3 regions of the Brevibacillus ruminantium genome follow, and region 2 is predicted to be linked to each of the others. Evidence: predicted binding sites of a transcription regulator. Region 2 holds the regulator's gene; each other region holds the start of a gene.
The links. The regulator LexA, encoded in region 2, represses DNA repair genes until DNA is damaged. The targets are predictions, from matches to a motif close to CGAACATATGTTCG.

Region 1: a site for LexA is predicted at 2,331-2,344, ahead of NDK47_RS10575 (DNA polymerase IV). Genes of this name have one in related genera too.
Region 3: a site for LexA is predicted at 5,415-5,428, ahead of NDK47_RS00180 (WYL domain-containing protein). Genes of this name have one in related genera too.

What each region holds. Positions count from the first base shown of each region.
Region 1 is NZ_CP098755.1:2,159,813-2,166,629, reverse strand. Features, by position in the region: gene NDK47_RS10585 (YolD-like family protein) at 242-592, opposite strand; gene NDK47_RS10580 (YhjD family protein) at 589-1,035, opposite strand; gene NDK47_RS10575 (DNA polymerase IV) at 1,032-2,273, opposite strand; gene NDK47_RS10570 (GNAT family N-acetyltransferase) at 2,537-3,052, shown strand; gene NDK47_RS10565 (hypothetical protein) at 3,239-4,801, opposite strand; gene recG (ATP-dependent DNA helicase RecG) at 5,027-6,817, opposite strand, start outside.
Region 2 is NZ_CP098755.1:2,545,916-2,552,732, forward strand. Features, by position in the region: gene glnA (type I glutamate--ammonia ligase) at 1-331, shown strand, start outside; gene NDK47_RS12515 (PLDc N-terminal domain-containing protein) at 476-676, opposite strand; gene NDK47_RS12520 (DUF4269 domain-containing protein) at 707-1,354, opposite strand; gene NDK47_RS12525 (DUF456 domain-containing protein) at 1,505-1,990, shown strand; gene lexA (transcriptional repressor LexA) at 2,078-2,704, opposite strand; gene yneA (cell division suppressor protein YneA) at 2,865-3,221, shown strand; gene NDK47_RS12540 (DUF896 domain-containing protein) at 3,302-3,499, shown strand; gene crcB (fluoride efflux transporter CrcB) at 3,592-3,963, shown strand; gene NDK47_RS12550 (HelD family protein) at 4,005-6,260, shown strand; gene NDK47_RS12555 (HesB/IscA family protein) at 6,307-6,609, opposite strand; gene ltaE (low-specificity L-threonine aldolase) at 6,724-6,817, shown strand, end outside.
Region 3 is NZ_CP098755.1:35,145-41,961, forward strand. Features, by position in the region: gene NDK47_RS00140 (helix-turn-helix domain-containing protein) at 1-469, shown strand, start outside; gene NDK47_RS00145 (aspartyl-phosphate phosphatase Spo0E family protein) at 803-1,102, shown strand; gene NDK47_RS00150 (hypothetical protein) at 1,335-1,565, shown strand; gene NDK47_RS00155 (sigma-70 family RNA polymerase sigma factor) at 1,799-2,380, shown strand; gene NDK47_RS00160 (hypothetical protein) at 2,373-3,227, shown strand; gene NDK47_RS00165 (stalk domain-containing protein) at 3,477-4,226, shown strand; gene NDK47_RS00170 (AbrB/MazE/SpoVT family DNA-binding domain-containing protein) at 4,410-4,655, opposite strand; gene NDK47_RS00175 (aspartyl-phosphate phosphatase Spo0E family protein) at 4,907-5,206, shown strand; gene NDK47_RS00180 (WYL domain-containing protein) at 5,446-5,664, shown strand; gene NDK47_RS00185 (L,D-transpeptidase) at 5,689-6,051, opposite strand; gene pdaA (delta-lactam-biosynthetic de-N-acetylase) at 6,242-6,817, opposite strand, start outside.

The sequences.
Region 1 (6,817 bases), 390 kb from region 2:
CTCTCCTTTGGTTCCCGTCAAGATGATTTGAGACATCATAACGATACAAGGAAGATGGCGTTTTGGCAAAATGCGTTTTTCGCAGAATTCGGCGAAAAAATCTTGTTTTTCTCCAGATATGGATGCTACAGTCTCGCCTCGTCACCGCACACCGCTTTTCACTATGTGTCGCTCCCTTTCGCAGCTTGCTTTCGTCAACGGAGCTCTTTTTTTTTTGATCATCGCCCTTCATCCTGGCCGGTCACCCGGAGCGATCCTCTTCCACCTCCAGCAAACTGGAAAAGCGAATCCAGATTGTTCTCCCCTCTGCTTGCAGCTTCATTTTTCCCAGGGACGGATCGACATGCGAAATGCTGCCTGTCAATTTCCTTGCTCTTTCTCCATCGTAATAGATAAGCATGATCTCTCTTCTTGCTTGCCATGCTTCCCATACCCGGCCACTGAGGATGGCCTGTTGTTCCTCGTCCCGTTCAGGTGGAACGTAGCGCCGCTCCTCACTCTTCATCCTGGTGTACATCTCCCGGTGCTCGGGCAGGACAAAGCGACTGGCTACAAACAAATTATCCCGCTTGGAAACGCGCTTTTCCCTCATGTTCTCCCTTCCTTCCTGCTGTCTGAACTCAGGTTGCCTTGCTGCTCCTGTATAGCTGCCGGCGGCCCCCAGGGAAATGCTTGTGGCCGCATCATCCACCACGAGCGGGCCAGTTCCTGACACTCAGCACGGAGCACTTCGATGGAATAGATCGCTTCCCTGACGTATCCGCGATGCCGATATCTCACAACATAATAGCCATCCTGGCGAGCTGCTGTCAGCAGACGGCATCGTTGCTGCATCAGCCTGCGGCGGAGTTGATGATGCTCTTTTTCTGCCCAGCGGGACAGATCCTGAAAAAACCAGTGATAAGAAATTTTCAAGGGATTCGCCTTCAGGTGTTCCAAATCCACCATCGCCACCCGGAACAACAGGCCATACAGTACATACAGGCGGAGCAGCTCTTGTTCGCCTTCGCTTTCCTCGCGCGGACTGGCCGTCATTTATAATGCCCCCCGATCTTTCTCGCCCGCTCCTGGGCCTGCCCTGCCTGCAAGGCAGAAACGGCCCGCAGGATGGCATCCGGGCCGTAACGGTTGCGGATGTCGTCTACGGCGCGGGCGAGTGACCGCTGTTTATGTGTATCTGTAAAGAGATTGAGCTGCACCACGTTGTCGGGTACCAGCTGCTCCAGATTAACGCCCACACTTCGCACCGGCGTCCCCTCCCAATGCCGGTCGAACAGGCGGCAGACCGCTTCATACAGCGTCATCGCATCGTTCGTCGGCTCTGGCAGCTTTAGCTGGCGTCCGAATCCCACGGGAATATCGAAATCAGCACCCCGGCAGCCAACCGAGACCACATGGCCCATCAACTCCTTGCTCCGCGCCCGGCGACAAACCTCCTCACACAGCTCCAGCAGCACCACCTTGATATCGGCTGCCGTATGATAATCGCGCGGCAGCGTCATGTGGTGACCAATCCCTTTTTGGGTGTCATGCGTGCCCAGCGAAACAGGCGAATCGTCCAGACCATGTGCGGTGCGCCACAGCACTTCTCCGTTTATTCCCCAGCGCTTGGTTAACACAGCGGGAGAGAGCTGTGCCAGCTGGCCGATCTGATAGATGCCCATGCGATGAAAATGCCGCTTCATCCGCGAGCCTACGCCGAACAGCTTCTCGATCGGCAGCTTCCAAAGCGTATCGGCCAGCTCCTCTCGCTTGAGCCAAAAAATACCGACCTCCTGCTTTTTGGCAAAATTGTCGCAGGCCATTTTGGCCAACACCTTGTTTTCTCCGATGCCGATCCGGGCATTGACTCCTGTCTCCAGCCGAATCCGCCGCCGGATCTCCTGTGCGATCTTCCACGGATCGCCAAACAGCTTGATACTGCCAGTCACGTCCAGAAATTGTTCGTCAATCGAGTACGGTTCTACCAGATTCGTAAACGACTCAAAAATGCGGGTAATTTGCACGGCAATCCGGATGTAGGTCTCCATTCGCGGACGTACGACCACCAAATGCCGACATTTTTGCTGAGCCTGCCACAGCGCTTCTGCCGTAGTCACGCCGTACGACTTGGCGATCGGGCAGGCCGCCAGCACGACGCCGCTCCTCCGTTCGGGGTCCCCCGCCACCACGATTGGTTTGTCGCTAAGCTCCGGATTGGCTGCTTTTTCAATACTGGCGTAAAAGCTCTCCATGTCAGCGAGAAAAATAATCCGTCCATTTTCATGGGACATCAGAACCATCTCCTGTATAGGAACAAATGTTCTTATCTGACTCTGTTCTTATTATAGCAAACAAACGTTCGCTTTTATACCTGTCGTATGCAAAAATGGGCTGGTAATTGCAGGAAGTCGTCCTGATTATCGAGAACTCATGTAAGCATGGCAACCAAAGAGCAAAAGCCATGCCTACATTCGCCCCCCGCATGTACCGAACGCGTTTTACACAGTCGGCGCAGTGGGGAAACACAGGTGAAAACACAGGAGAGGAGAAAAGCATGAGGATTCGTCTGCGACCAACGTCCCCCAAGGATATTCCCTCTATATACGAAACCGAGCAAATGGAGGAAAACCGCGTTTACATTTTGCCGTGGGAAAAAGAGCGGCATCAGCTCTCTCTCACTGATCCCGATATTCGCCACCTCATTGTGGAAGAAGCGGATACCAGCCGGGTGGTTGGATACGTCATCCTGGCCGGACTAACCAACCCGCACGGAAGTATTGAATTGCTGCGAATCACGATTTCAGAAAAAGGAAAAGGGTATGGGCGCCAGGTGCTTCGGGAGATTAAAAGACGAGCTTTTCATGAATGGGGAGCCAACCGTTTGTGGTTGGACGTGAAGGAGGAAAATAAACGCGCCCTTCAGCTCTACCTGTCAGAGGGCTTTATCATGGAGGGAAAATTGCGGGAGTGTCTCAAAACAAATGATCGATATGAATCTTTGATCGTTCTCTCCCTGCTGGCCCGGGAGTACGACGGTCAGGCTGGAAGCGAGACAAGCAAGTCCCTGTAAGAGAATCTTTCGCCTTTGACAGGATCGTCCGAAAAAGCACAAAAATTATGCAAAGCGGCTGCCCATACTGAATCGCATTGGAGAATAAAGAAAAACGCGGAAAATGATGAACTGCACCCCATTTGTTAGACACATCTAACATTTGGAGGTGCAGTTCATGAACCCGCGATTTTTTATTTTCGTTATTCATTCGGGTTTCTGCAAATCATAAAGGCTCAGCAGATACACCCACTTGCTGTCCCGGCTTACTCCCAAAATGTCAAGCCCAGGCTGCAAGTCTTCAAGCAGCGTCTCCGTCTTGTTCCGATCAGCGTCAAACACATTGAGATTCATAAAGCTCCCATGTTCGCTGTCCTTGTACTTGGCAAACAGGAACCGGTGACTGCTTGGAAGCCATACCCCTTCCCCCATAAAATCGGCCACGTGAGTAGTACCTTTATAAAAACCCCCGTTCCAAAACATCTGATACATCCCGTCATCGGTTTGCAGATAGCCCGACCAGCCTTGCTTTACCACAGGCGGATTCCAAAGACTGATCGTCTTTGTCCCCCAATCAAAGCGATGGACCAGTTCTTCAAAACTCTCTTCGTGTTTCCTCATGCGAATGATTACCTGTTTTCCATCATCCTGCAGATCAATAGGAATTACCGCTCCATCCATTTCACTGGTAGGTACAGTGCCCTTCAGAACCCCGGCGAATCGGCGCTGCTGACCGCTTTCAAGCTGCACGATCAACAGGTCGAAATCCTGCTTCTGCTCCTCTGTCCCCACAGCCATCAGCAGCTTGCTACGGTCGCGGCTAAAGCTTGCCCCGTGAACATAACCATCGATTTCGATCCGGCTGACACCCTCAACCTCGGGCACCTTCACGCCTTTATCCGGCTCCGCATAAAAAAAACCGCGCCGATCCACATAAAATCGGCCTTCTCCCCGATATGTCGTCATCAGCTCGACAGGATAGTGGGTCATGGTTTTCTCCTGCACGTCGTAGATCGCATACAATAGAGGATGGAGACCATCGCATTCACAGTAGTGAGTGTAACGCCTGAGAAATAAATAGCGCTGCTCCTCATCAAGGAACGGCTCACTCAAATAATGAATCGGAAATTGACTGAGCTTCTCTCTGACCTGGCCATCGAGGGACATCCGCCATACTTGATTGGGCGGCAGGACAAGCGCGAACAAGTCCGGCGACTTAGCAAGCACCTGTCCGGACTTGGTGCGTGCCCCGTTTACAGCCAGCCGATACTCGATTCCCATCCCTGTCACTTTTTCCTGTGGGGTCGCACGCAGATGAAGCTGTTTGTCATGGACCCAGCGAAATTCAAAGTCCGGGTGGACAAACCAGTCACCGTTGTTCTCCTCCTTCGCCTGGGCGACAATCGCTTCCTCCACACTTTTTCGATCCATGGCTTCGCGGAAAAACAGCGTAAAGGTCTGGGGCCCCATCCCGACAACAGTGCGGATCGGCGATTGCAGCCTCGGTTCTTCGTCAAGGCGGATCACCACCGCATCTTTCATCGCGGCATAGTCAAATGGAATTTCTTGTATCTGCCACTCGTTTGCGGAAGCACCTGGCACCGACGCCCCCGAGCCTTCATCCGTCGGCTTTTCCCCCGCTGAGGGCGGCAAACCGGCTTGTGGCGGCGCCTGATCCTGAGAGACAGGGGAGCCCTCCGTAGGCAAACTGCACCCTGACAAAAGCAGTGTTCCGAGCAGGAGCCACACGAATCCCTTTGAACGAAACATCCTTATGACTCTCCTTCTTTTTGGCAACTGTATTTTTCCATTAGACGGCAGGGACAGGCGATAAGTTACAGTATCTGTTAACAGAAAAAAAGCCCTTCCGAGATTGGAGGGGCTTACCACCGTGCATAGAGGACAAGCTAAGTCCCATTTTTCCCAGAAAGGCTTCACTTTTTTGGACCACGGCCCCAAGACTATCCCACAGAAAGCCAGTACGAACCGCTCGCATCAGTCAAACACAATCCCGTCCAAAACTCCCTCGCGCTTCAAGTATTCGCGCAGCCAGAAATACTGCTCCGCCCTCCAAAACTCATCCCTCTCTACCAGAGAGGCCGTCTCCTGGCGGGCAACCTCCAGCGCTTTGAAATCACTCATCAAGTCCGCCACTTTAAATTCGGGCAGACCGCTCTGCTTGGTTCCGAAAAAGTCACCGGGACCGCGCAGCTCCAGATCGCGGCGGGAGAGTTCAAAACCGTCTGTCGTTTCGCACATGACGCGCATTCGCTCTTTCCCGATTTCCGTTTTGGGATCGGCAATCAGTACACAATACGACTGATCGGAGCCGCGCCCGACACGCCCGCGCAGCTGATGCAGCTGCGCCAGCCCGAACCGCTCGGCATCATAGACCACCATAAACGTCGCATTGGGCACGTTGACCCCTACCTCTACGACTGTGGTCGAGACGAGAACCGCATACTCCCCAGAGAGAAAGGCCTGCATCACCGCATCCTTTTCCTTCGCGGGAAGGCGACCGTGCATCAGCCCTACCCCATATTCCGAAAACACTTGGGACAGCTGGGTATGGACATCAATGGCGTTTTGCACATCCAGCTTTTCCGACTCCTCGATCAACGGACAGATCACATAGGCCTGTCTGCCCTTTCGCAATTCACTGCGCATTTGCTCCAGCACCTGATGGAACTGCTCATGCTTTTTCCAGGTCGTCTCGATCGGTTTGCGGCCCGCCGGCATCTGGTCGATCGTCGAGACATCCATATCGCCAAAGGCCGTGATTGCCAGCGTTCGCGGAATAGGCGTAGCGGTCATGAACAGCACGTCCGGGGAAAGGCCTTTGTTTCGTAAAATCCGCCTTTGTTCTACACCAAACCGATGCTGTTCATCCGTAATGACCAGCCCCAGCTTGGAAAAGTAGACATCTTCTTGAATCAGGGCATGCGTCCCGACGACGACATCAGTCAGACCCATTTGCAATTCTCCGATCACTTCGCGCCGCCGTTTAGCTGTCAGCGAGCCGGACAAAAGCGAGACTTGAATGCCGTACGGGGAAAGCAGCGACGTAAGTGACTGTAGATGCTGCTCGGCCAGAATCTCTGTCGGCACCATCAATGCCCCTTGGTACCCGGCTTTGACAGCCGAAAACAAGGCAATCGCTGCCACCACCGTTTTCCCCGATCCCACATCACCCTGGAGCAGCCGGTTCATCGCATAAGGGGCCCGCATATCTGTGAGAATCTCCTTGATCACACGCTTTTGGGCATCCGTGAGGGGAAACGGCAAAGCCCGCACAAAGGAGCGCACCTCGTCCATCGGGATAGAGAGCGCCACCCCTTCTGTCTGCTCGCGGGTAATTCGGCGAAGCGCCTGCATTTTGAGCTGGAACAAAAACAGCTCCTCAAACATGATGCGGCGGCGGGCTTGTCGCCCCTCCTCGGCGTCAGCCGGAAAATGGATCGAGTGGATAGCAGCGGGTCGCGACATCAGCCGATAGCGACTGACGATGTCCGGCGGCAGAATTTCCGGGATTTGCTCCCCGTACTGCCGCAATCCCTGCTGGATCGTCTTGCGCAGCAGCGTATGGGTCACATCGCCGCCCAGCGGGTAGATCGGTGCCAGCTCGCCTCTTTTTTGCGCCCGGTCCGAATCCGTCTCCGTCATTTCGCTGACGGTAATCTGCAGCTTGTGCTTGTCCCACTTTCCCGTGACGAGAATCTCTTTTCCGGGCGACAGCCTGCTTTTGACAAAGGTTTGATTAAACCAGACAGCCGTGACCACCACTCT
Region 2 (6,817 bases):
CAATCCAGACCCGGCAGCTAACCCGTATCTGGCGCTTGCTGTCATGCTGCGTGCAGGTCTGGATGGCATTAAAAACAAGCTGCAAGTACCGCCTGCAGTTGATCGCAATATCTACATTATGAACGAGGCGGAGCGTGAGGAAGCAGGCATCTCCAGCTTGCCTGCCACACTGAAAGAAGCAATCGAATGCCTCAAAGCGAACCCTGTGATGTGCGAAGCGCTGGGAGAACATGCGTTAATGCATTTCGTCAGCGCAAAAGAGATCGAATGGGATATGTTCCGCACCCGTGTACATGAGTGGGAGCGTACACAGTATATGAATACGTATTAACAGGAAAGAGCCCTTGCACCTATTGGTGTAAGGGTTTTTCTATAGGTGTGGGTGAAGTGGTTTTGGTGCTTATTCTGTAAAGGGCCCCCACAAAACACCCACGATCACTTCTTTGATTGGTGCGAATACACGATTGTAATGATTCTAGTCATTTCGAATAACCAGATAAACGATCAAACCAATAATGGGAAAAAATAAAAGGGCAATGAGTACGACAACGGAAAATTCCTTGCTGTTTCCTCTCCGGCGAGAATCGCGATAGGCCCAAACACTGATGAGGATGTTGATTACGTTTAAAAAGAGGATGAAGAGCAACGGAATAATCGATAGGAAGCCGATATCCATAGGACTTTGCACCTGCTTTCGTTTGATGGTTTATGTGCGATGCCAATCTGATTCAATTTTTGCCTGTTTTGTCGGCTGGTTATGCTTCGCTGTTTTGACCAGCTTCCGCAGTTCCGTTTCCGAGTATGCCTCCAGCTCAAGCAATGCCTGGTATGGGTCCTCACCGGAAATGCCGAAGAAATGCGCAAAGGCGGGTTCGGTTTTCAATCCACTGTGTTTGAGTGAACGGATTTCAGCTGCGACTTGATCTCCGGCAAGTTGCAGTAATCGGGCTTCGATGATCATGTGACGAAAAGCATTTTGTTGCGAGACGGGAACAGGCTGCGCAAAGCATTCCAGCCAGAAGCCACGGTGCCAAAACGATGTAATGCTGGTAGGGACGCCGGCAACCTCCGTACGATACGACTTGTAATGATCCAAGCTGCCGTATCTCTCTTTCAAAATGGTATCAAAGTGATCCAAATCCTCAGCGAAAAAAATGACATCTAGGTCACTTTCAGCCAGATCGATAGACAGCGGTATCGTACCCGTCAGGATGGGCTGAAATTGTTGTAACGAGGACGGAATCCCGAGGCTGTCCAAGGCGAGCCAGGCTGCTTGCTGACGAGGGGTGCCGGTTTTGAGATAATCCAAGTTGGCCCAATCACGGGAATGGTAATGAGCATGTGCCGAGAACATTTCCTTCGAATCCCCTTTCTCTCAGAACGATCCGTATTTTTGACTCAAACCATCTGACTGTGGGAATACTGTGGGACAAAAAACTGGGGCAGAAAGAAACAAAAGGCGCCCTTTATCCGTATACCCTATACAGGAGGGAGTGTCAACCATATGGACATTGTGCTTTGGATCATTATATCGCTTTTATTCGTGATCAGTATCGTCGGTATCTTTTTTCCTGTGCTGCCAGATACGCTGCTCTTGTGGGGCGGTTTCCTGATCTATCACTTTTTTATTGCCGAGCCTGGTGCAGGACTTCCAGCTTCGTTCTGGTGGGGCATGGTTGCTATGAGCATTTTGCTCTACGGGGCAGATTTGCTCACCAACATGTACTTCGTAAAAAAATACGGGGGCTCAAAGGCATCGTCTTGGGCAGCAGTGCTCGGAATTTTTTTGGGGATTTTTCTCTTTCCCCCATTTGGCATGCTGATCATGCCATTTGTATTGGTGGTGCTGGTCGAGCTGCTGTTTCAAAATCAGCCGATTGAACGAGCAGTCAAGGCGGGAGTGGGCTCATTGATCGGATTTTTGAGCAGTGCACTCGTAAAAGTAATGCTGCAGATTGTCATGATTATCTGGTTTTTTGTGGCCCTGTAGGAAATGAGCATTTGATCATCGTGGATAGGAAAAGAAGAAAAAGGCGTTCGCAGTGTTTATCCTGCGAACGCCTTTTACTGTACAGTCCTAGTGAATCAAACGGTAGACACCAATCACTTTCCCCAGAATGGTCACAGAATCCAGAATAATCGGTTCCATCGTGGAGTTCTCAGGCTGCAGGCGGAAGTGGTGCTTCTCTTTAAAGAACCGCTTCACGGTTGCTTCGTCCTCTTCTGTCATGGCTACGACAATATCGCCGTTGGTTGCAACATTTTGCTGACGAACAATGACATAGTCGCCGTCGAGAATACCTGCTTCAATCATACTGTCACCAGAGACACGGAGCATGTACACCTTGTCCGATGTAACAATACTGTCCGGGAGAGGGAAGTAGTCCTCTACTTGTTCCACGGCGGTGATGGGCTGTCCGGCGGTTACTTTGCCGATGACCGGTACCCGTACAACTGACACATCAAAATCGTCTTGCTGAAAACGCTCATCTTCTTTTAAAAGTTCAATCGCACGCGGCTTTGTCGGATCGCGACGAATTAATCCCTTTTTCTCCAGTCTGGCCAAATGGCCATGGACGGTTGAGCTAGACGCAAGCCCTACAGCTTCGCCAATTTCGCGTACGGAAGGGGGATAACCCTTGTCCCGTACTTCCTTGCGAATAAAGTCGATAATGGCTTGCTGTCTATTTGATAGTTTGGACATAAACCACACCTCAATCTTCTCGAACATGTTTTCTATATTATACCATGGGATCTTGCGTTCGACAAACATAAGTTCGACTTTTTTCTTGACATGAACACATGTTCGCATTATGATGAGGACAAGAACATACAGAACGTTTGTTTGCAGGGGGATGATGATGATGAGTTCGATGACGATGACGAACCGATTTGCCAAAAAGCCAGAGCGAAAAGTGCGGTTTGGAATAACCCGCGGTCACGCGATTCTGTTTTTTGCTGCTTTCACTCTCTTTTTTTATACATTGACCGAACTAGTGTTTGCTTCCGGAGAAAAGCCTGTTCCATCCGTGCAGCACATCCAGGCGGTTAAGGAAGTAACTGTACAGCCGGGGGACAGTCTCTGGAAGCTGGCTGTTGATCACCGCAGCGATGAGGGGATGGATGTTCGAGATCTGGTCAATGAGATCAAGTCATGGAACAAACTGGATGGAGCAATCATTTATCCGGGCCAGACACTTCAGATACCCATAAAGCCCTGATTCACAAAGCTTTTTACTTGCTTCAAAGCGGCGATATGATATAATAGAGCGGCATTCATTGAAAGCGAGGGGAAACAGTTTTGGTATCAGACGCGGAAATCAAACGGATCAATGAACTGTCCAAGAAATCGCGAGAAGCCGGTTTGACCGACGAGGAAAAGCAGGAGCAAAAAGAGCTGCGGCAAAAGTACATCGACGCCGTAAAAGCGTCGCTGCGGTCCAATTTGGACTCGATCCGCTATGTAGAGGATCTTGAAGATAACAGCACGAAACACTAATTGAACGAGAATTGACATAAAAAAATGGCATCCAACGCTTTTGCTTGGGTGTCTTTTTGTTCCAAATCACTTCAGAAGGGGAAAGGAATAAGATGCTGTCGTGGGTAGCTGTTGCCGTCGGCGGAGCCATTGGCTCCATGCTCCGCTATGGTCTCGGGTTCGTACTGAATCAGCCAGGAATTCCTGCAGGTACCTGGCTTGCGAATGTACTCGGTTCCTTTGTGATTGGCTTGTTTTCGATTTGGGGAAAAGAAAAAGGATTGTTACCAGCAGAGATGTACCTCCTTCTGACGACTGGTCTGCTCGGGGGATTCACAACATTTTCCACATTTTCTCTCGAAGTGGTCACCTTTTTGAGTGAGGGGCAAATTTCCCGGGGTATTGTATATGCGGGTTCCAGCATTCTTCTTGGACTCTGTGCCTGTGCTCTAGGGATTTGGGTCGGGAGACAGCTTCTTACATAAGTAGAATTCGAACAAATTGAGATTGAGAAAGGAGGAAACATATGTCGATCCGTCACCCTGATTACGAACATGAACAAAAGCGACTGGATGAAACACGTTCGATTATTAAAAGGGAAGTGGACACCCTGCGAAAAGAGGTGAAGGAGTTCACCGATGACTATGTCAAGCAGGTGGTAAATTATAAAAAGGGAAAAGAGCTTCGTTATCTCGAGGATCAAGGACTGGAAAAACCCTACTTTGGACGTGTTGATTTTTTGAAAGACGAAACATATGAGCTGGATCGTGTATACATAGGAAAACGCGGCATCGTCAGAAACGATACCTTTGATTCCGTCGTCGTTGATTGGCGGGCACCGATAGCAGGTTTATATTACAGCGGAGAGAGTAAAGATGCCTTTTTTCGCAATGGCCGGGAGATTGTCCGCGGTGAGGTCAGGCTGAAGCGAAACTTCGCCATGCAGGATGGGAAGATCACCGGTATCTATGATGGTGCCTTAAAAGAAACGATTCAAAGAGAAGTGGGCCATCCGGATGAATTTTTGGAGGAAGGCTACATCGATGAATTTTTGGCTGCCAACCTGAACCAGACGAACGACAGCAGGCTGAAGGATATTGTGGCGACCATCCAATCCGAACAAAATGATATCATCCGCGCGGACAAAGATCGCCCCGTCGTGGTGCAGGGGGTAGCCGGGAGCGGGAAGACGACGATAGCTCTCCATCGGCTCTCGTACCTTATCTACAATTATCAAGACTCGATGATGTCGAAGAAATTTATGGTTTTTGCTCCCAACCGTCTCTTTCTTACCTATATTTCCGAGGTGCTTCCCGAGTTAGGAGTAGAGGATGTACAGCAATCCACTTTCCTTGACTGGGCGGCCAAACTGGTCAAACCCATGTTGCCCAAAGGCTGGCGCATATTAGACCCGCAGAAGCCGCTTCAGCTGTTTTTTGAAGAAACATATAGCGACAAGGAACGCCAGGTGGCTCTGCACCGCCTCCGTTTTAAAGGATCGCTTGCCTTTCGTGAAGTATTGCACCGCTATCTTTCGTATGTGGCACAAAACCGGATCTCCTTTAAAAAACTAGGCTTTGTCTACAAGCGAACCCAGCAGGTCTTTACCATCCCAGGAGAAGAGATCCGTCAACTGTTCACGGAACTATACGGACAACTCCCGTACCGTCGTCGTTTGGAAGCTCTGCGCAAGCATCTTAAGCAGGAGATCAATAAACAATTGTTTGCCCATCTGCGTGAAGTGAAAATCGATCTGGACAAACAGAGCTTGCATAAGTTTGAAACGATGATTGAGCAAGTTTTGGACCATTATTTCTCCATTTTTCCAGAACTCCAGGTATGGGAAGCGTACAGGGAGCTTATTACCGACCCAGATTTACTGGGCGAACTGATTCAAAGCAATGATGACACATCAAAAGAGTTAATCATCCAGGATGTCTGCGCCTCCAGCAAGGACATTTTTGCCAATGAACGGATCGAACCTGAAGACGCGGCACCCCTGTTGTATTTACGCCATTTAATCGAAGGACTGGAACAGGCCGACCACTTTGATCACAGTGTCGTCGACGAAGCCCAGGATCTCAGTGCCATGGAAATATCCGTCATCGGGCTGGTGACGAATCGGCAGTCCCTTACAGTCGTCGGAGATATTGCGCAAGGGATTCACGCGTACAGAGGGCTGCAAACCTGGGAAGAGCTGATGGAAGGGGTATTTCTGCAGCCAAGGGCTGTTTACTACACGCTCGCGCAAAGCTATCGCTCTACAATCGAGATCATGAAGTGTGCGAACGAAGTGTTGCGAAAAATTGAGTTGCCGGAGACCATCATGGCCAAACCGGTTCTGCGTCACGGTGCGAAACCGGATTGCCTCTCCTGGGAGGGGAAGGACCTCCCCGTGCAAAAAATAGTGAAGCGCATTAAATCATACCTCCAAGAAGGGTTCCAGTCGATTGCTATCGTCACAAAAACGGCAGAAGCCAGCAAACAGGCTTATAAAAAATTGCGAGGGCACATAGAGGATGTAAAGCTGCTGAGCATCAAAGATACACAGTTTCCAGGTGGAGTCGTGGTAATGCCGTCTTATCTGACGAAAGGCTTGCAGTTCGACGTGGTCTTTACTCTTGATACAGAAGCGTATACCGATAGCGAATGGGACACGAAGCTCCTTTATGTGGTTATGACGCGCCCGGTCCATCGTCTGGTCTTGCTCCACCCGGTCGATCAGGTAAGCCCGCTCATTCGGGATATCGACTCAGCGCTGTGCGAACAGGACAGTTTGTAAAAAATAAACCCCCGCTGCGCAATGCATAGCGGGGGCAGGGAGACGATTAATGATCGCCGTGATTTCCTTTGGAAGGGTTTGTAATCACATAACCTTCCTGTGGCGTATATAGATAGTCGATCACGATGCCATCGAGGAGCGGCTCGTCTTTTTTCACGATCACGTCAATTTCTTTATCTGTAGAAATGACGACATCCTCTTCGGTCGGCTTGTCCAGAGCCAAGCCATAGTGGGCGTGGTCACCATGGGCATGCGTTATGTATGCACGAAGCTTCAGCTCTTTATCTTCTTCCTGTTCCAGAACGGCGTTCAATTGTTTTGCAGCATTGCGGGTAATTTTTACCTTCATGGGTCAGTCTCCCTTGTTTTGGTATGGTTCTCTCTCCATATTAGCAAACTGGGAAATCGTGTTGCAACGTAGAAAGTGTTACGATAGACAAAAGAGAAAAGGGAGAGATGAGCAGTGGCGATCGATTTGCGCAGTGATACGGTGACCAAACCGACGGAAGAGATGAAGCGAGCGATGGTGGAAGCCGAAGTGGGAGACGATGTGTACG
Region 3 (6,817 bases), 2.5 Mb from region 2:
AGAGGTTGAAAAGTTTAAAATTTGGGCAAAGGCCAATTCGTACACCTATGATTTGCTGATGGGGCAAACCAATGTTTTGCCTGAATACTTAGAGTTTCTAGCGAAGCATCCTGAGGAAATACCAGCCGGACTTTTAACGATTATGGAGGCGGCTAGTAAGTACGATATATTGATTAATCCTGTTTTAGAACAATATGCCGAAGAAATTGAGCGTTTTTATAACTACAATGACCAAGTTAATATTAGTAGACAATATCAATTCCGTTATCATAAAATGATATATGAGTTAAAAAATGGGTTTATCTCCAATGCAATAGAAGAAATATTATACTGTCTGGACCTATCGGATAAGCTGAGGAATCAACAAGCATTCAAAAGATGTACAGCATTGTTCTGGGAATACCGTCAACAAGCAACAGAGAAACAAAAACGAATATATCATGAAATAATTGGGAGGTACACAGAATGAAGTCGAGAATAATTTTATTAGCATTTGCATTGCTTTTGAGTTTATCAAGCGGAATTGTAAACAATGAAGGGTCATCTGCTAACCCACAAACGGTGACGATCTATACTCATGGAATGGGTGGTTGATAAAAGTCAGTATCCTTATAAAAGAATGGACAATGGGGCTATTCCGAAAGTCTAACATAGACTTAGGAAATGCCCCTTTTCTTTGTTTATCGGAAATATACCAAAAAAGATATTTCCTGTTATTTTGAATAGGGTAAATTTGGGAGATGGCTGTATAGTTATATTTGTACATCAATTACATAAAAAGGGAAATATGGAGACCTGAGCTGTGAAGAAGAAAATAAAAAAGGTTGATTCTCCCAAACGTATCCTGAAAAAAGAAACATCAAGAGCGGAATACATCGTTCCAAAAAATAAAGGCAAGGATCAAGAAATAAAACAGGGATTAAAAAAACGATATGAGAAAGCGGAATTGAGCAAGATTATTGAAAAATTACGAGGACAATTAGTCCTATTAGCAAAAGAGGAGGGTCTATCTAGCAATGAAGTTGTAGAATTAAGTCAGCAACTCGATAAGTATATTGTTTTATTCCAGAGTAGGATGCATGAAAAATCTGTAGATAAGTAAAAGCAGAAGAAAGTTTGAAGGAACCGGACGCTGTATGGCGCTGTCGGTTCTTTTTTTGTATCGTGATGTTGCAGGAGTTCGTCAAAATGAACAGGAACAATGGAACAACCTAGCACAAACTACCCCCAATGCCATACACGAAACCACCGCGAAACCAGGGCTTTTTTCGTATCATTCTTATGCGAACACACTCCGATAAAATAGGTGAACCCATGAAGGAGCGTGTTTGTCCGTGATATCCCCGACATTTTACTTCAAAGTACCCTGGCGAAAGGCAACGTCGATCCGCCGTGAATTAGCGAGAATCCCGGAAGAGATTCCGCACAGGCTGTCGTCATTTTCTACCGGTGAAATTGCGTTTATGTTTCCCGACCTGCCTGTTCACCAGTATGTTCGTGTCATCCGTATTTTCGGATCGAACGGTATCGAATTGATGATTTCGGAGAACGAGCAAATCATATAGCAGTGAGCGTTTGTAATAAGCCTTTGGGATTCCCAGACAAACCAGCCAGGCGCCATATCCTTTAAAACGATATCCTTTCGGTAAAAGGCATACCCTCCGGCGGAGAAATCCGGGAGGGTTTTTCGGCATGGAAACAATAATTTCGAAGCGTTTTGTTAATGCTTTTCGCAAAACACCGTATTAACATATGTAAATTTCCTTGATAGGACTGATGAATGAAAGGAGGAGGGGAGTTGGAGAGCGCTCGAGTAACTATGGAAATTTACCACAATAGAAAAGACAGGCTCCATGAGGACATTTTATCCGCAGATCAATTTTCTCAGTTATACGAACTGTACTTCGACCGCGTTTACAAGTATATCTGCTATCGGATTCACGATCAGTACGAAGCGGAAGACATCTGCAGCCAAGTTTTTGAAACGGTCATTTCCAAATACCACAGCTTCTCAGCGGAAAAAGCCAAATTTGATGTATGGCTGTTTGCGATTGTCAGAAATACGGTCACAGATTACTATCGCACCCGGAAAAAAAGATTCCATTTTTCACTGGATTCCATTACCGAGCTGATCCTGCCTAAGCCATCTCCCGAAGAGCTGGCCATTCGGGAGGATGATCATCAGGTATTGTTTCAAGCATTGGCAAAGCTGCGTGATAAAGAACGCAATATCATCGCAATGAAATACGCGGCCGGTCTGAAAAACGCTGAGATTGCCGTGCTCATGGGTGTAAGCGAGTCCAACATCGGTGTTGTGGTCTACAGGAGTTTAAAAAAGTTACAAAAAATCTTGGAGGCAGGTAGGTTCAGGGATGAGTGAAAAACATGATCCGAAAGCATATAAAGACGTCGTGGATCTCCTTGAAAATACGGAGACCGATAACACCTTGGCCAAAGAGCGGATTTACAAGCGTCTGGTAAACAAAATCGAGACGGGAAACATTCAACCTCAACATACAAAAAAGGATGGGATCACGATGATGAAAAGAAAATGGAAAACAGCCGCTGCGGCTGTGGCTGCGGTAGTTCTCATTGGCGGTGCGCTTTCGACGACCTCATACGCGCAAGAAATGATTCAATCGATTTTGGCACGTTTTCAGGTGGGCAATATGGAAATTGTCCAATATGACAAGGAACTGCCGGTTCCCGGAGCGAACGCATCCGCTGGACAGGATAGAGGAGCGGAATCCGGTGTGGTTGAATTGCCGGCAAGTCCCAAACTGACACTGCAAGAAGCTCGCTCCGCAATCGGCATGAATTTCCCGGCACCCTCCTGGGTAGCTGACTTTGAATACGTCAACACGGTCATTCACGGTAAAACCATGGTGGAAGCACAATACAAGCAAGGCGAAAAAACGGTTAATTTCCTGATCTCTCAGGGTGGTGAAAATGGCATCGGAACCACGGGCCCGGTCAAAACAGAGGTGATTGATGGAACTAAGGTCTATTTCGCGAACGGTATTGTCATCTGGGAGGAGAAAGGATTCACAGTAGAAATGTACGCACGGGATGATTTTGACACTGTCACACTAGGCAAAATCATCAACAGCTTTGCGGTGGGGGAACCGTTGACACAAGAGGAAATCGACAAAGCGAAAGCAAACTGGGACAGCACGGTTCAGACAGAAAAAGCTGGTCCCGCGCCTGCCCCCGCTGGTAACAATTGATGGGCGCTTGTCAGGAATCCTTTTGGAAAAGGCTTTGATATCATACAAAAGACACTCTCAATTTGAGGGTGTTTTTTTTGTTTCAAATGAATGGAGTAACAAGATGGCGAGGAAATTGAGTGGGGTCTGCGATTCGCAAAAAAAATGACAATTGGGGATGATTGGGAGAATAATACGACTAAAAGCAACAATTTTTGAGATTGCTTCGTTAAATGGATAGGAGCAACTACGTAGAGGAGTGAGACCATCTTGCATATTTCAAAAAGAGTGTTGATCGGAAGCTTGGCAGGAGCGTTATTGTTCACAGGAGGAATGCTGGCTGGAAGCAATAGCGCCGTTGCCAAAAAAGCAGCGGAATCGATTCGGGTCAACTTTGCCAATATCAAGCTCATCGCCAACGGCAAAGAGATTCAGAACAAGGCAGAGCCATTTACATACAATGGCAACGTGTATGTTCCGGCCGCTACCATTGCCAATATGTTTGGAATTGCTCAAACATGGGATAACAGTACGCCTGCGGTCCGTTTTGAAAGTGCTGACCGGGTAGCCAGCGCACCGCAGTATGCTGGAATGCAGGGGCAGCAGAATTACCCCCATCCTTTGGATTATGTATATGCGCTGCGTCCCAAGTTCGAAAAGGTTGTGAATATCGTAAATAACAAAGAACTTGTCATTCCGAAAATGGAAAACGACGGGACCTTGACCCCCATCTCACGGATGGTTCACGCAGACATGTTTTATATGTTAGAAACCAATTCCCAAGGGACATTCATTAACGGGTATCAGATTGACAAGGTGAAAATTGAAATATCGAAGTTATTTTCCCGCAAGATCGAACCGGTTACAGGCAGCCTTTCTTTCAACGAGGAAACTCGGGAATTCACCGAGAAAATGTTAAATCTAGACAGCAATAACAATCTCAAGCTTGTCGGAATAAAAATATACGGCATTAGCGATGAAAACGTGATCACCAAGAAGCATGAGTTGCTTACTCAGTAAGACAACGTTTGAATGGCTTTGAATGGGATACACAACGAAAGATATTGCGATTAGCAGCCCTCGGAATTTCCGGGGGTTTGTTTTTGGCCCAAAACAAAGAAAGGCCGCACCGTGAACGCTGGAAGCGGACACAATGCATGCCTATCTAAGCGGTTTTTCCTCTTGGAACCGGGCAGCCCTGGATCAGTCGATTCCTTTCGCTTCGCTCGTACAGTTCGAGCACACCAGCTTGCCTTTGAAGTAGGTTGTCATACCGGCGCTGCCGCAAAACACACAAGCAGGCTCGTACTTTTTCAAGATGATTTGCTCTCCGTCCACATAGATTTCGAGTGGATCTTTTATGTTGATATTAAAGATGTCCCGAAGCTCCTTTGGCAGAACAATACGTCCCAACTCATCCACTTTCCGCACAACTCCAGTAGCTTTCACGTCACAAATCCCCTTCGCAATTTTTGTAATATTATACCATGAATTTGGAAAAGAGAAGGGAGGAAAAGGGTTTCTTTGGCTATCTTTTGATCACAATGTGACCCAAGTCATGGTATTCTCTCATGTGGAATCATTCTAGAGGAAAATGATTAGGTACATACGACTATTCCATTTTTCGCAGTCGGGCGGTTTTGGGATATCGAGGTATAGTTATAATTGTACTATTTTGTAAGAAAAAGGGGGTGGGGCTCATGGTAGCAATTTTAAGTGATAAAGAGGTTCCTCTCTCTTACCTCGTCCAAGGAATGTCTCCAGGGGGAGCGCTGCATGCAACTCAAACCAAGTACGGTACAGAGCTGGCAGTTCAGCCCGGAGACACCCTTTTTCAAACGGTGGAGGACTTGAGACGACAACTTGTTCTGTTGGTCCAAGAAACAGGGAGTTTTACGAATGAGTCAGTAGTAAAATTAAGTCAGCTCCTGGACCAGCATGTGTATGAAATACAGTTGCGAAAATATAAGCATATAGAGAAGAATCTTTGTTCTTCATAAGACATATATCTCCTTCTTATTTTACGACTTGCTCCGGTGTTCGCAAGCTCAATGCATCGGAGGGATTCGTCAAAATCGGACATTTGTCAAAAGCTCTACTGCCTTTTGTTTTGGGCAAGTAGAGCTTTTTTGTTATTACCCGTTTGTATTGTGTGCCAGACAGGAGCACCATTTTATTTGCATGTTCGCATGTTGTTCGCATATAATAAGAACAAACGTTCCTGTTCAGGGGTGCTGACATGATTAATGAAATGAAGAAATACCTGTCTGCGGGTCAGTTGGTGGAGATCATCTACCAGGACCGATCCGGAAAAATCAGTAAGCGCACACTGCGCCTGCAAGCGATCATCGGCTCGAAGATTAAAGCATATTGCCTGACACGACGGGCGCCACGTGTTTTCGATATAGAGAATATCCTGGCTGTGTCTCCAGCAGGAATCGTCAAAAAAAGCGGTTGATACCCGGCCGGTGCGTTGACGAGGTTAATTCTGCCTGATTTTGACGGGCGTACCGATGGGCACTAATCTGGCCAGGGTATTTACGTCCTGGTTGTACATTCGTATGCATCCGTGTGACACATAGTGGCCGATCGATGCCGGGTTGTTCGTACCGTGAATGCCATAGTGGGGTTTGCTAAGCCCCAGCCAATAGGTGCCAAAAACAGAAAGCGGGCCCCCCGGATAGGAATTAGGGTACGGAACCTTGCTGATGATCGTAAAGTCGCCGTGAGGGGTAGAGGTGGCCAGCTTCCCCAGGCCGACCGGGAAAGAGCGGACCAGTCGATTGCCGTCATACAGGTCCAGGCGCAGCGCGTTGATTGAGATGCGTATCTGGTAGGACGGTATGAAAAGCACCTCCCTTGAAGTCTGTAGGGAACCGTTATTCTCTATACCATCCTATGCGCCGAAGCCCGAGCGGGTCCCCGGAAAGGCAGCTGCGAAAAGCCCTCCCATTTACACAGCAAAAACCTGCCGACCTATCTGACGGCAGGTTCCTCAGGTTCTATTGTCGGAGCCGGCCAGCAGCCTCACTAAGCTAAGGGGTCACGAGCGGGGGAACAGGCCGGAGCTGATCGAGAGCTTTGAATTCATAGCCTTGTTTGCGTGCTGCATCAATAATACTGCCCAAAGCGTCGGCATTGTCCTTGGAAACGGAATGAAGCAGGATTACCGCACCGGGATGGAGCTGGGCCGTCACGTTGTCGTAAGCGTACTTCCAGCCTCTTTGCGTCTTCGTATCCCAGTCCTTGTAGGCAATCGACCAGAAAACATTGGTATAGCCCAAGTCTTTGCTAACGGCCAGTGTCCGCTCGCTGAAAATTCCCCGAGGCGGACGCAAAAACTGCATCTCCTTTTGCCCGGTTACCTGGGTGACGGCTTCTTTTACCTTGTCCAGCTCTTCTTTAATCTTGGGATTGGCTACTTTGGTCATATCGGGATGGCTCCAGGAATGATTACCGATCAGATGTCCCTCGGCACGCATCCGTTTCAGCAATTCTGGCTGATCCTTCACATAATGACCGGTCACAAAAAAAATAGCTGGTACCTTTTTTTCCTTCAACGTATCGAGAATGCGGGCGGTGTACCCATTTTCATAGCCATTGTCAAACGT